Regions from separate parts of the Ruegeria sp. HKCCE4148 genome, predicted to be linked through region 1. Evidence: riboswitches for the same ligand, from Rfam matches in the RefSeq annotation. Region 1 holds a riboswitch; each other region holds the start of a gene.
What was found. A riboswitch is a leader RNA that binds a small molecule or an ion and turns the genes downstream of it on or off. The one in region 1 is predicted to bind cobalamin.

Region 1 (4,829 bases):
CAGCGCGGTTCTGATCTCACACTACTTGCTGACTGCCTGAACACATGACCCGGGGATGCGCGATCGCCATCCGTTGGGATTGCTGTTTCTGACAACAGGCAGACCAATGAATTCTTCACTTTCGGACCTTGGATGGTCCTCTCACTTTGCCGCGCAACACGCGGCTCATCCTTCGTGCACGCCTTTTCGCATCGCTTCCGTTCATAGGGACCGCCTGATCGGGCTGAATCCGCAGGGCGAATCTCCATTGCTGACCCTTGATCAATCGACCGGCAGCTATGCCGTCGGAGACTGGGTTCTCACGGACGACGACAATCGCGTGCAACATCTACTCGACCGGCGCAGCCTGTTGCACCGGCGCGCCGCCGGTACAGGCGCTGCGACGCAACTGATCGCTGCCAATGTCGATGTGCTGTTCATCGTCAGTTCGTGCAACGCTGATTTCAACCTGCCCCGGCTAGAGCGTTATCTGGCACTTGCACATCAGGCAGGATGTTACCCGGTTGTTGTCCTGACAAAGGCTGACCAATCGGATGACCCCAATCGTTTCTCGGAACAGGTGCAGGCTCTGGACCCGTTTCTGACAGTTCTGGCGATCAACGCGCTAGACCTAACGGAATTGGAAAAGGTCTTATCCTGGTGCCCCAAAGGCCAGACCGGAGCACTGGTTGGGTCGTCAGGCGTTGGCAAGACGACATTGTCCAACGGCTTGACCGATCAGGATTTGGCGACGTCAGGTATTCGCGAGAACGACGCTCGCGGTCGGCACACAACCACGGCGCGCGCGTTACACCGGATGCGCAACGGCGGCTGGCTGATTGATACGCCTGGAATGCGCGCATTGCGTCTGCTTGAAGCTCAGGACGGTATCGACGAGGTGTTCTCGGACCTCGCCGTACTTGGCCTGAACTGCCGTTTTTCAGATTGTCAGCACGAATCCGAACCAGGCTGTGCTGTACAGCGGGCGATCAAACAAGGCGTGCTTGACCCTGCCCGCTTGGATCGATGGCGAAAGCTTCGGCGCGAAGATCAGCGCAACTCGGAAACCGTCGCCCAATCCCGGGCACGGGACAAAGCGTTCGGTAAGATGGTGCGGGGTGTCATGAAGGATCGAAAACTGCATAAAGGGCGTTAAGCGAAAAATACTCGGTAATTCAAAAGTCGAGCCTGATCACGCGATCAGGCTCGGCCAAACTGCCGCATTACGCCGAGCAAAAGCTCCGATATGGCCAATCTCTGACAATCCGAAGTCATCAGACCTAAGCAGGTGCCGCTTAGCCTCGGCGCCATAAAGGTCGGCAAGCCGCCAGACAGCTTCGGGCGGGACCATCTGGTCGTCCTCGAAAGTGAACAAATCCACGGGTCTACCGGAGCCGTCCCAACGCGCCTCAGGAAGGTTTTGTCCGATTTCAGGTACATAATTCAAAGGAGCCGTGCACCATTCGCGCCATTGCCAGTAGACCGAGCCCGGCAAGTCCGCACCAAACCCGATCGCATTTCCCGGCAGATAGCCAAGTGCTTTGACCAGTACCGGTGCGTGTCCATACCAGAAAACACCGGCCAATCCACGGTAAGGCCATGGGTGATCACTGAGGGTTACGAGCCCCGAACACACGCAAATCATCCGATCGATTTGGTCGATGTCGGGCTGAACAGGCCCCAGCATCGCACCAACGGAATGACCAATGGTCCATTGCTGCGCATCAGGATAACGCCTGCGCATTTCCGCCCGCGCCGCTGGCATGTCGATCAAAGCCCAATCCGCCATTGTTGCACGCGCATCCTTCATACGGCCGGTCAGAGAATGCCCGAAATCCCGGTAGTCATAGGTCAGACACGCCATACCCCGCTCGGCCGCTAGCCACTGTGCGAAGTGGCGATAATAGTCGCGCGGCACACCCGTTGCACTATTCAGCACAACCACGGTTTCAGGCTCTGACAGCGGTCGGTACAACCGTGCTGCAAGGGTCGTGGACCCGGATGGGAAAAGGAAATCTTCAGCCAACACCGTCTGCTCTGCGTCCAACATGATCCCTGACCCTGCACTGAAAAACTGAATTGCTTGGCTTCAATATTTTAAACACTAAAGAGGAACGTTCCCCCCATCCAGCATGACCACACGTCGGGGTAAAAGATCAGCTTGACTCGGAACCGGATCAGACGCTAGCGATTGTGTGATGGTTCCTGTCCCCCACAAGGGGTCGGGATGAAAAGGGAACACGGTGCGGTTCAGTCTGGTCATCCGGGCGCAAACCAAATCCGCGACTGCCCCCGCAACTGTAAGCGGTGAGCGATGCCAAAACACCACTGGCCCCTAGGGCTGGGAAGGTCGGCAAAGCCATGACCCGCAAGTCAGGAGACCTGCCATCGGAACTGAAACCGAAACTCGGGCGGGGTGTCCGGGCAGGTCCTGACAGCACGTTGCCGTCCCACCTGACCCAACTCTCCTGCCCACCACGCGCGGAGGGCGCAGGATGATCTGGAAGACGAAGACGCATGAATACAGTGCAACGGTGTGTCAGCGGACGGGCAAAACCTGCCCTGCCCTGGCGCGGCTGGCACGCTCAATTTCCGAGGCGATGAAGCAGGCCACAGCCGCCACAAGCGACGGGTTCGAGTTTGAAGGTGGCAGTGAATTGTCACATTGCACGCAAGGATGCCACGCAACTTTCCGAGCGCAATCAGACAGAATTCGCATCTTTTGCGATACACAGCCTGAAGCAGAGCCGCAGGACCTGAACGCTTACGCCGATCTGATCTTTGGAAACACGTTCAGCGCCTTGCCATCCGGCATCATTACAGACCCACCCTGCGCGATGATCGAGGTTGCAAAGCTGCGGCCTCGCAAACCCGTGCACGCGCCTGAACAGATTTCGGCCTAAGACTATACGACTTGAGCCTGAAAATTCTGTGCTGCCCAGGCCAATTGGGCGTCTGTTTCCACGGCACAAGGACGCAGCGCCCGCAAACGCTCCAGGGCTTTGTCTGGCTGTTCGCCGCATTCGACCATCAGCCGCAGAACAACCATTCCCGACCTGCCGCAGCCGCCCCGACAATGCACCAGTACCCGCCCTCCACCCGTCAAAGCATGCCGGGCGGCCGCGCTGATCGAGGGCCACGCCTCTTCAACTGCAGGCGTAGGGGCGCCAAAGTCTTCGATCGGCAGATGCACCCACCGGCTGGCGCGGCTTTGGATATCGCTGCCGAATTCCTGCGCCCCGTTTTGGAGCATCTCGACGTCCGTTGTCATTGAAACAACCAGCCCCGGCTTCCATGCGGCAATCGTATCCAGATCCCTTTCATAATCCCCGCCCCGTCCGGGCATCGATGTCAGGGCAAGTGTACCCCCCGCGACTTGCAGGGCATAGATAACCAGTTGCGACATAAACCAGTGTCCTCCACCAAGAACTCTTAACGAAAATGCACCATAAATTTTGTTGGACCAGCTTAGTGCGAATCCGGTCAGAATCTAAATCAAAAATCATCGCGCCTCGCAGTGGACGCGGAAGGCAGCGACCACTACGCTGAGCCGAAGCACCGAATCCGACCGAGAAAACATGACCGACACGCCCAGCCCCGCCTATCAGGTTCTCGCCCGCAAATATCGCCCGGAAACCTTTGCCGATCTGGTGGGTCAGGATGCCATGGTGCGCACCCTGAAAAACGCGTTCGAAGCGGACCGGATTGCGCAGGCTTTCATCATGACCGGCATTCGCGGCACCGGAAAAACCACCACCGCACGGATCATCGCCAAGGGTATGAACTGTATCGGGCCCGACGGTAATGGCGGCCCGACGACCGAACCTTGCGGCCAATGCGAACACTGCGTGGCGATCATGGAAGGCCGCCACGTCGATGTGATGGAGATGGACGCCGCCAGCCGAACTGGCGTGAACGATATTCGCGAGATTATCGACAGTGTCCGCTATCGCGCCGCCAGCGCGCGTTACAAGATATACATCATCGATGAGGTCCACATGCTTTCGACCAGCGCTTTCAACGCGCTGCTCAAGACGCTTGAGGAACCGCCCGAGCATGTGAAGTTCATCTTTGCAACCACTGAAATCCGCAAGGTGCCGGTCACAGTTCTGTCCCGCTGCCAGCGCTTTGACCTGCGCCGGATCGAACCCGAGGATATGATCGGCCTTCTGCAAAAGATCGCGTCAGCGGAAGGCGCTGAGATCGCAGAAGATGCGCTGGCGCTGATCACGCGCTCCGCGGAAGGGTCTGCAAGGGATGCAACCTCGCTGCTGGACCAGGCGATATCGCACGGGGCGGGTGAAACCACTGCCGAACAGGTTCGCGCAATGCTGGGCCTTGCGGACCGTGGCCGCGTTCTGGACCTCATGGACATGATCCTGCGGGGCGACGCCGCAGGCGCACTGACAGAACTCAGCGGCCAATACGCAGAAGGTGCTGACCCATTGGCTGTCTTGCGCGATCTGGCTGAGATCACACATTGGGTGTCCGTCGTGAAGATCACGCCAGACGCCGCCGAAGACCCAACCGTTTCTCCGGACGAACGGAGCCGTGGCCAACACATGGCAGAGGCCCTGCCGATGCGCGTTCTGACCCGGATGTGGCAGATGTTGCTGAAAGCGCTCGAAGAAGTCTCGGCCGCGCCCAATGCCATGATGGCCGCTGAGATGGCCGTTATCCGCCTGACCCATGTTGCTGATCTGCCCAGCCCTGAAGAACTGGTCAAACGGCTGCAGGACGCCCCGCCGCCTCCGGCAGGTGGACCTAGCGGCGGCACCTTGATGTCTCGGCAGGGTGCAACACCCGCGCAGGCCAGCGCCACCCCCGCATCCACATACGCCTCGGCCCCA
Region 2 (4,829 bases), 460 kb from region 1:
TTGCCGTTCTGGCAACAGCGTTTTCATTGGTCATGTCGAACGTTGGCGCCACCGTTCTGCTCGTACCACTGGCCGTATCAATTGCCGTGGCTGCAGGAGGCAACCCAGCAGTCTTTGCACTCACAGTCGCCATATCAACCTCGAACAGCTTCATCATCCCGACCCATCAGGTCAACGCACTGATCATGGGTCCGGCCGGATACAAGGTCATGGATTTCGTACGCTCGGGCGGCATTATGACTGCTTTGTTCCTGATCGTTTCGTTGGTGATGATCAACGTCCTGTACTAGCGTAGCAATCGGGGCCGGATTTATGGGCTGACCAACCCCGACTGCCAATGACACCTCACTGGAAAGCCCAGGCTGGACCTTTACGCCGGACCTCGCCCTTGCGGAACAACCTCGTACCCTGGCTCTTCCGGTTCATCATCTTCCATCTCCGGCGGGAAACCGGGGGCTGTGATGTCCAGGCCTGTCGCCTCTTCCAGTCGTTTGATGATATTCGGCGACAGCTCGCGATCCCCATACCGGGCAATGCCATCTTCAAAAATCTTGATCATGACCGGGTTCATTTCCAGAGGCACCCCGGCGCGGTCAGCGACCTCTTGAAACAGACCAATGTCCTTTTTCACCAAGTCCATAGTGAAAGAAATATCGCGCGATCCGTTCAGGATGACCTGACTTTCCGTTTCATGCACAAAGGACGTACCGGACGAGATTTTTATCGCCTCGTATGTTGTGTTCAGATCCATCCCGGCAGCCTTTGCCGTGACCAGCGCTTCGGCGCAGGTGATCAGGTTGGCCGTGGCCAGATAGTTGGTCATCACCTTCAAAACCGAGGCAGAGCCCAATTCACCAGTGTGCAAAACACGCCGCCCCATGGTGGTCAGAAACGGCAGAATTCGCTCAAAAGTCGCACGATCACATCCCGCGAAGATCGAGATATTGCCGGTGGCCGCCCGGTGGCACCCGCCCGAAACCGGGCAGTCCACTGCCGCGCCTCCGCGTTCGATCACCTCGGCCCCCAAACGCTTGACTTCGGCCTCATCGGTTGTCGACATCTCCATCCAGATTTTGCCGGGGCCCACTTCGGGCAGCATCTCTTGCATGACCGCATCTGATGCCGCAGGCGATGGCAAGCAGGTGATGACGGCATCGCAATCGCGCATCAACTGTGCCGGACCTTCGGCTGCCTTTGCGCCAAGGGCGACGAACTCGCCCACCAGATCCGCGTTCAGATCATGCACTATCAGATCAATCCCGTTTCGCAGCAAGGAACCCGAAAGCTTGCCGCCAACGTTTCCCAACCCGATGAATCCTACTTTCATATGTCGCCTCTCCCTGCTGGCTTGTACCCGTCATGCGATCACGGATTTATCTGACCATTCATGCCGCCCAACGACAACCACAGGTCGCTTTTCACACCCACACCCTGATGTTACGCGCAACGCGCTTGACAAGCGGGCCAGCGGTGCCGCATGACCCATTCGTTGGTGTCGGCAAGAGCCGATGAAAAGGGAATGCGTCAACGGATCTTCCGCCAAACGCAGCCGCCCCCGCGACCGTGACCGGAGAGGGTGCCCAATGCCACTGGCCAAGGCCGGGAAGGCGGGACATCCGACAGAGGACCCTGACGTACCGGGCCTCTGACATCCGCAAGCCGGGAGACCTGCCAGCACCCGAAGTTGAAACCGGGCGGGGTGTTCCGGTATCGGGTCCATGTTGCAACACGTGGCCCGCTTGAAACCCCGTCCCCCGCGAAGAGGATTTGGGGGGATGAGAGACATGACTGAGACCACACCGGTCGAACTGCTGGTCTGCACGACCTGCCGCCGCGGGCTGCCCATCGAAGACGATGCGCAACGCCCCGGCACTTTGCTGCACCAGGCATTGGAACAAGCCGAACTGCCTGAAGGCATCACCCTGAAACCTGTCGAATGCCTTTCGAACTGCGATCAGGGCTGTTCTATCGTGCTGCGTGGTGGTCCCGATCGCTGGACCTTCGTTTACGAGAACCTGAACGAATTAGACCATGTCGATGTAATCGTCGACGGCGCAACCAAGTATCTGGCCACCGAAGATGGCCTGGTGAAATGGCGCGAGCGCCCTGAACATTTCCGCAAAAACTGCGCCTCGCGCATTCCCCCGATTGGAGCCTGACATGTCGAATCTCGAAAAACTTCCCGTCACCGTGATCACCGGCTTTCTGGGCTCGGGAAAAACAACGCTGGTCAAACACCTGATGCAGAACCCTCAGGGCAAACGTCTGGCCGTCGTCGTCAACGAGTTTGGCGATGTGGGCGTGGATGGCGATATCCTGAAATCCTGCGCCATCCCGGATTGCCCTGCGGAAAACATCATGGAGTTGGCAAACGGTTGCATCTGCTGCACCGTCGCGGATGACTTCATCCCGACCATCGAGGCGCTGATGGCGCTGGAACCGCGCCCCGAGCATATCCTGATCGAAACCTCTGGCCTCGCCCTGCCAAAACCGTTGTTGAAGGCGTTCGACTGGCCGGATATCCGCTCAAAGATCACTGTCGATGGCGTGATCGCTCTGGCCGATGCCGAGGCCGTCGCCGCCGGTCGCTTTGCCCCGAATGTCGAAGCTGTCGATGCCCAGCGCCTCGCCGACGACTCGATCGATCACGAAACGCCGCTGTCCGAAGTGTTCGAAGATCAGATCTCGTGCGCCGACATTATCCTTCTGACCAAGCCTGATCTTGCAGGGCCCGAAGGTGTGGCCAAGGCCAAAGAAGTGATCGCCGCCGAAGCCCCTCGCCACCTGCCTGTTGTCGAAGTCGCCGAGGGCGTTGTGGATGTCCGCGTTGTACTGGGTCTGGAAGCCGCAGCCGAGGACGACATGGATGCGCGTCCGTCGCACCACGACGGTCACCACGATCACGAGCATGACGATTTCGAAAGCACCATCGTCGAGTTGCCGGAACAAACCGATCCAGCTGATCTGGTCGCCAAGATCGAACGTCTGGCGACCGAGCTGAACATCCTGCGGGTCAAAGGTTATGCGGCAGTACAGGGCAAACCCATGCGCCTGCTGGTTCAGGCTGTGGGCGCACGCGTCCGTCACCAATATGACCGCCCATGGGGACCAGAGGAAGAGCGCCGTTCGCGTCTGGTTGTTATCGCCGAGCATGACGACATCAAAGAGGCCGAAATCCACGCGATCCTCGCGGGCGTCACCGAGGCTGCCGAGTAAACCATGCACGTCGTCTTCCGCGAAAGCCACGGGCTCGAGGAAACCGAGACCCCAACCGATCTGGGCCAAAGCCCGGCGGATCTGGTTGTTTTGTCCTTCTCGGACAGCGACCTCGGCGCTTTCGCGGCGGGCTGGCATCGTGGCGGCGGAACCGAGGGGCGAATGCCGACGCTTCGATTGGCCAATTTGACCGCGCTCAAACACCCTCTGTCCGTCGACACCTATGTCGAGCAGACGTTGGACGGCGCCAAGGGCATTCTGATCCGCCTGATTGGCGGCGTGCCTTACTGGTCCTACGGCTTGCAACAGGTTCTGGCGCTGGCGCATGCTAAGGGCATCGCGCTTGCCGTTCTGCCCGCGGACGGGCGAGAGGATACGCGGCTGGATGACTACTCTACCCTGCCCGTTTCAACGCTGCGCCGTTTGGCCCATCTGTGTGACACCGGTGGTGAGGTCGCAGCGCAAGCCGCATTGGCCCAGATGGCCTTGGCAGCAGGGCTTTATGCCGGGCCGGTGATGGGCGCAAAGACCCTGCCTGAATGCGGCGCATGGTGCCCGGATCGCGGTGTAATCCCAACGGATACCGCGTTCGAAGGCGACGCAAAACGTATCGTCGTCACGTTTTACCGCGCATATCTGACGTCGGCCGACACTGCCCCAGTCGCAGCTCTGATCCGCAGTTTGCGTGCGCGCGGATTTGCGGCAGTGGGCCTGTTCGCACCTTCGCTCAAAGCGCCAACTGCTGCCGATTGGTTGCGCGAGACGCTTGGGGCGTTGACCCCCGCTGCCATCATCAACGCAACGTCCTTTTCGGGCAAAGGCGCGTCGGGCACGTCTCCGCTGGATGCCGCCAATGTGCCGGTGTTTCAGGTCGCTCTGGCCACCTCGCGCCGCAAAGCCTGGGCTGAGGCGGAACGCGGTCTCTCGCCTGCCGACCTTGCCATGCATGTTGTCTTGCCTGAGGTAGACGGACGAATTTCGGCGGGCATCGCCTCGTTCAAAGAACCGGGCAAACGCGATCCTCATCTGGAATACTCCCGCTTTGCCCATCGGGCCGAGGCCGAACGGATCGAAGCCATTATCGACCGGGTATCAGGCTGGCTGCGCCTGAACGACAAACCAAAGACGGATCAGATCCCGGCGCTTGTGCTGTCGACCTACCCCGGGAAAGACTGGCAGATGGCCCATGCGGTGGGTCTGGACGCGCTGGCATCCGCCGAGGCGATGCTGTCCGATCTCCAGAACGAAGGTTATGACACCGCGCCAGCAGAACCGATTGCCGAGACTCTTTTGGACGCTCGGATTTCATGGCCGCTGGACGAGTACTTGCAAGCGCTGACCTATCTGCCCGAGCAATTGCGAACCGACCTTCGAACGGTTTGGGGCAAATGCGAAGACGATCCGGCCTTTGCAGATGGCGCGTTTCACTTTACAGCTCTACGCCGGGGCCAAGCTCTGGTCGCGCTGCAACCCGAACGCGGAACACCGGAACTGCGCGATGACGATTATCACGACCTTTCGCGCACGCCCCGTCACAGCTATGTCGCCTTTTATTTGTGGCTGCGCAAAGGTCTTGGTGCGGACGCGCTGATCCATATTGGTGCGCATGGCAC
Region 3 (4,829 bases), on a different contig from region 1:
ATACATCGCATGTGATCGTCTCGGATCGCCCCAGCACACTTGCCTTTGTTCAACTTCAAGATGGGCACGCAACCTACAGCTTTGTCGATGAAAACACGGCTGGGCGTATGTTGACGCCGGAAGATATGCCAGATCAGCTTCCAGCAGTCTCTGCTTTGTATCTAGGGGGTATTAGTGTGGCGTGTGAGCCCTGCGCGGATGCCTACGCGTCATTGTTGAAGCGTCATGGTGGCGAACGTGCGGTGATGCTGGATCCGAACATCCGTCCGGGCTTCATCGAGGATCAGGCCCGGTTTCGAACACGCCTGAACCACATGATCGCGCAATCCGATATCGTCAAAGTTTCCGACGAGGATCTGGACTGGATCATTCCCGGTACCGAGCCCGAGTCGGCGAAAGCCGCGTTGTTGTTGCAGGCCGGGCCAACGGCCCTGATAGTGACCCGGGGCGGTGATGGCGCACATGGGTATCTGGCAGATGGATCAAAGGTTTCGGTGCCGGTGAAACAGGTGCAGGTCGTAGACACGATCGGTGCCGGCGATACGTTCAATGCTGGTGTGCTCACCGCACTCAGCCGTGCTGAGAAACTGACCAAACAAGGCGTGCGAAACCTGACCCCAGAAGCGTTGCGCGCGGCCATGGAACTGGGAGCCGAAGTCGCCGCTGTAACCGTATCCCGTGCCGGGGCCGAGCCGCCCTGGGCGCATGAGCTTTAATTCTTGGAAAAACCAATGAAACGATCCGAAATTAACCGCATCAAGTCCGAAGCGCAGGCTTTCATACAATCCTTTGGAGCCGTGTTACCACCTTTTGCCGATTGGTCGCCCGATCAGATGCGAAGTCCTGTAGCTGAAACGATCCGCAGTCGGGGGCTGGGCTGGGACATCACCGATTACGCTCAGGGTCGGTTTGACGAACTCGGCCTGTTCCTCTTCACTCTGCGCAATGGTGAGGTGAATGATCTGAAATCAGGTCGCGGGATGTTGTATGCGGAAAAATTGCTGATCTCGAAAGATAAACAACTGTCTCCGATGCATCGTCACATCGTAAAGGCCGAGGACATCATCAATCGCGGCGGGGGTGATCTGGTGCTGGAGATTTACGCATCTGACCCTGACGGGGGCATCGACCGGAACACGCCAGTGACGGTACCCAGCGATGCCTGCCCTGTTACGTTGCAACCAGGTGAGCATTTGCGGCTGAAACCGGGGCAAAGCGTGACCCTTATGCCGGGTGTCTGGCACGCATTCTGGGCAGAACACGGCGATTGCCTTATTGGAGAGGTTTCGACTGTGAATGATGACCGTACGGATAATGTCTTCGAAGATTCCATCCCTCGGTTTTCACAGATCGAAGAAGACGCTGCGCCGGACTTCTTGTTGGTTTCCGACTATTGATATCAACCAGGCTAGAACCGGCCAACGTGAATGTGAGCCGCGCCCAGATGTTTTGGATCGGCTCGACTGCTTCTCCTTCTTGACAAGTCCAGCACCGCCAGCCTAGCTGAGTTGGATGGTTCCGAAAGGGATGAAAATGGGAATACGGTGCGGCGCTGTATTGCGCCAAGTCCGTGACTGCCCCCGCAACTGTAAGCGGAGAGCGACGCCACTGCGCCACTGACCCCGAAAGGGTTGGGAAGGTGGGCCAAGCTTTGACCCGCAAGTCAGGAGACCTGCCATCCGATGTTTAACCAACCCGGGGCGGGGCGTCCTGGAAGGAGGCTTTGATGGCACGGTTTTCGCGTGTTTCCATTTTTGGCACCTTCTGTCCGCGCTTGGTTTCAAGCAGAGCGGACAATGCAACAGGTGACTGATAGCTTTATCCTCAACCCCAATACCTATTGTGCTGTGGCCTCGCGAAAAGATCGCGATTCTCAAAATAGTAATGTTATAACATTGTATTGTAGTTTGATCAGCGGTAACCGGTGCGCACAATGACGAAAACTGCAGATCATTTCCTACTTGTATGCACGACATGCACAGGCGCGATGTCCACCGATCAAGTGAGTGGCGCATTGGCGCGAAAACTGCCCGAAGGGTTTGCAATCCGGGAGGTCGCGTGCATGGCGGGCTGCGACCGGCCAACCACCGTCGGTTTTCAGGCACCGGGCAAGGCGCAGTATTTGTTTGGTGACATCGTTTCGGAACAGGATCTGGATGCAGTGGTGGAATTCGCCGGGCAATATCAGCTCAGTTCCGATGGTTGGACAAACGCAACTGACCGCCCGCTAACACTGTTCACCAAAACCTTGTCGCGCATGCCTGCCTTGCCATCGCAGAGGTCGTCATGAGTTTCCTGGCTGTCGAAAACCTAGAATATTATGCCTTGAACGGTGATGTGCTGCTTCAGGATGTGTCCTTTGGCTTGGAAGAAGGATCAATTCTGGCGATTGCGGGACCGAATGGGGCTGGGAAGACTACGCTGCTCAAGCTGCTTTGCGGAATCGAACGTATTGCGCTGGGTGATGTGCAGATAAAAGGTCAAAGCCTGCGCACCTTGTCGGCCCATGAACGCGCGCGGACGATCGCTGTGGTTGGCCAACAGGAAATGCCGGATAGTCGGTTGCGATTGCACGACTATGTTGCACTTGGCCAAATTCCGATCAAGGCTGACAAGTCCGCGTCTGAGCACAGGGAAGATCTTGACCGGGTTTTGGAAACAACGGGTTTAATGCACCTTTCCCGCAAACCTATGGGTCAGCTATCGGGGGGTGAGAGGCAACGGGCGCATATCGCACGTGCGCTGGCTCAAAACCCGTCTCTGTTGTTTCTGGACGAGCCGACCAATCACCTAGACCCGGATGCCAAGGGGCACATGTTGTCTTTGGTCGCTGAATTGGGCGTGACGGTTGTCATGATCGTCCACGATCTGGTCATGATCCCGGAATTTGCCACTCATGTGGCGTTAATGAAATCAACACGTCTGACAGGGTTTGGCCCTGTCAACGATGTTCTGACAACGGATCGTGTCCGCGACACGTTTGGAGTGGATTATCTGTGTTTCCAGCATGAGGGCCGCATGATCCCTGCTCTGGATATTCGAAAACGTAAACTGTCATCATAACAGGAGCTTACAATGATGCAGAAACTCTGGCCTGTGGCTGTGTTCACTGGCCTGGCAAGCGGCGCAGCCGCGGATGCCATTACAGTGGACAATTGCGGCGAGCCACTGGTTTTTGAAACAACGCCAGAACGGCTCGTTGTTCACGACATGAACATGACTGACATGGCGTTTGCTTTGGGTCTGCAAGACAAGATCGTCGGCCTGACCGGCATCACAGGCTGGTACAAGACCAGCCCGGATTTTGATGCACAGCGCGGCGACATCCCCGAGTTGGCTCCGAAATATCCTACAGTTGAAAACCTTGTCTCTGTCGAACCCGATATGTTTTTCGCTGGTTGGTATTACGGAATGCAGCCAGGTGGCGAAGTGACCCCAGACACGCTGGAACCCTTTGGCATCAAGACCATGGTCTTGACCGAAAGCTGCGTGCACCTGAACAAAGACCGCCCCGAAGCCAGCATGGATCTGCTGTTTGACGACGTCCTGCGTTTGGGCCAGGTGATGGGTGTCGAGGCTAAGGCGGAAGACCTTGTCTTGGGCTGGAAAGTCCAGTTGGATGCCCTTGAGGCAAAAACCGCCGATCTGGATAAACCTCGTGTTTTCCTGCTGGACGGGCCGGCAGATGCGCCTTTTACCGCAGGTAAATTCGCCATCCCGGACGCCATGATTGCCGCTGCGGGGGGTGTAAACGTCACACATGACATGGATACCAGCTGGGGTCGCACCTCTTGGGAAACCGTGGCAGCCGCAAACCCGGAATTCCTGGTGCTACTGGACTATCAAACAGGAAATGGTGCAGAAGATACCTTCCAGTTTCTGAAAGATCATCCTGTCATGTCACAAACCGATGCAGTCAAGAACGCGCGCTGGATCGGCCTGCGTTACGAGGAATTGACACCCGGACCGGCAAATATTGAAGCCATTGAAAAGATGGCCAATGCGATGCATCCGGAGACCAACTGACATGGTCCATTTGGGCCGATCGATCTTGCTGGGGGCGGTCATTCTGACCGCCCTTTTGCTGCTGTCTACGATCTATGGCACAACCTCGATCCCAATGGCCGAGGTCTTTACCGCCATTGGCTTGGGGACCGGCCTGACAGAAGGTGAAATGTCCCCGGTGCATCGGATCGTTTTCGACCTTCGCCTCCCCCGAGCCTTGTTCGCCGCTGTGATCGGCGCAGGGCTGGGCGTAGTTGGCGTGGTTTTGCAAACAACCACGCGCAACGATCTGGCCGATCCGTTCCTTTTTGGCCTGTCCTCGGGGGCGGCGGCTGGGGCCGTTCTTGTCATAACGGTCACTGGCGATGTGCTGGGGGTCTGGACCCTGCCTTTGGCGGCGTTTTGCGGGGGGCTAATAGCCTCTGGCATTGTTCTGGCTCTGGTTCAGGGTTTGCGCACAAGTGCGCCGGAAAAGCTGATCCTGGCCGGTTTGGCTGTGTCTTTCCTGTTTTCCGCGATTACAAATTATTTGATTTTTTCCGGCGACAGTCGTGCGGCGCATTCGGTTATCTTCTGGATGCTGGGCGGATTGGGTCTTGCCCGATGGCAGACCTTTCCACTGGTCCTGACCGGGCTTGCCCTGATCCTAAGCTACGCGCTTTATCGCAGTCGCTGGCTGGATGCCCTTTTGACCGGAGATTTCACTGCGTCGTCACTGGGAATTCCCGTCCAGGGTCTTCGATTCCGAATGTTCTTTGTGGCTGCGTTGGCTACGGCCAGTTTTGTGTCCGTGGCTGGTGTCATCGGATTTGTTGGGCTGATGG

Region 2: linked by a shared signal. The riboswitch ahead of I9187_RS04630 (DUF1636 domain-containing protein) and the one ahead of I9187_RS02445 (hypothetical protein) in region 1 are both predicted to bind cobalamin.
Region 3: linked by a shared signal. The riboswitch ahead of I9187_RS08010 (DUF1636 domain-containing protein) and the one ahead of I9187_RS02445 (hypothetical protein) in region 1 are both predicted to bind cobalamin.

Annotation. Positions count from the first base shown of each region.
Region 1 covers NZ_JAEDOS010000001.1:483,921-488,749, reverse strand. The annotation lists gene rsgA (ribosome small subunit-dependent GTPase A) at 107-1,135, shown strand; gene I9187_RS02450 (hypothetical protein) at 1,172-2,029, opposite strand; cobalamin riboswitch at 2,162-2,384, shown strand; gene I9187_RS02445 (hypothetical protein) at 2,475-2,882, shown strand; gene I9187_RS02440 (protein-tyrosine phosphatase family protein) at 2,885-3,385, opposite strand; gene I9187_RS02435 (DNA polymerase III subunit gamma/tau) at 3,525-4,829, shown strand, end outside.
Region 2 covers NZ_JAEDOS010000001.1:943,345-948,173, reverse strand. The annotation lists gene I9187_RS04640 (SLC13 family permease) at 1-290, shown strand, start outside; gene I9187_RS04635 (NAD(P)-dependent oxidoreductase) at 371-1,327, opposite strand; cobalamin riboswitch at 1,474-1,691, shown strand; gene I9187_RS04630 (DUF1636 domain-containing protein) at 1,785-2,159, shown strand; gene cobW (cobalamin biosynthesis protein CobW) at 2,161-3,216, shown strand; gene cobN (cobaltochelatase subunit CobN) at 3,220-4,829, shown strand, end outside.
Region 3 covers NZ_JAEDOS010000002.1:596,722-601,550, forward strand. The annotation lists gene I9187_RS08000 (carbohydrate kinase) at 1-716, shown strand, start outside; gene I9187_RS08005 (D-lyxose/D-mannose family sugar isomerase) at 732-1,397, shown strand; cobalamin riboswitch at 1,497-1,695, shown strand; gene I9187_RS08010 (DUF1636 domain-containing protein) at 1,934-2,290, shown strand; gene I9187_RS08015 (ABC transporter ATP-binding protein) at 2,287-3,063, shown strand; gene I9187_RS08020 (ABC transporter substrate-binding protein) at 3,076-4,026, shown strand; gene I9187_RS08025 (iron ABC transporter permease) at 4,028-4,829, shown strand, end outside.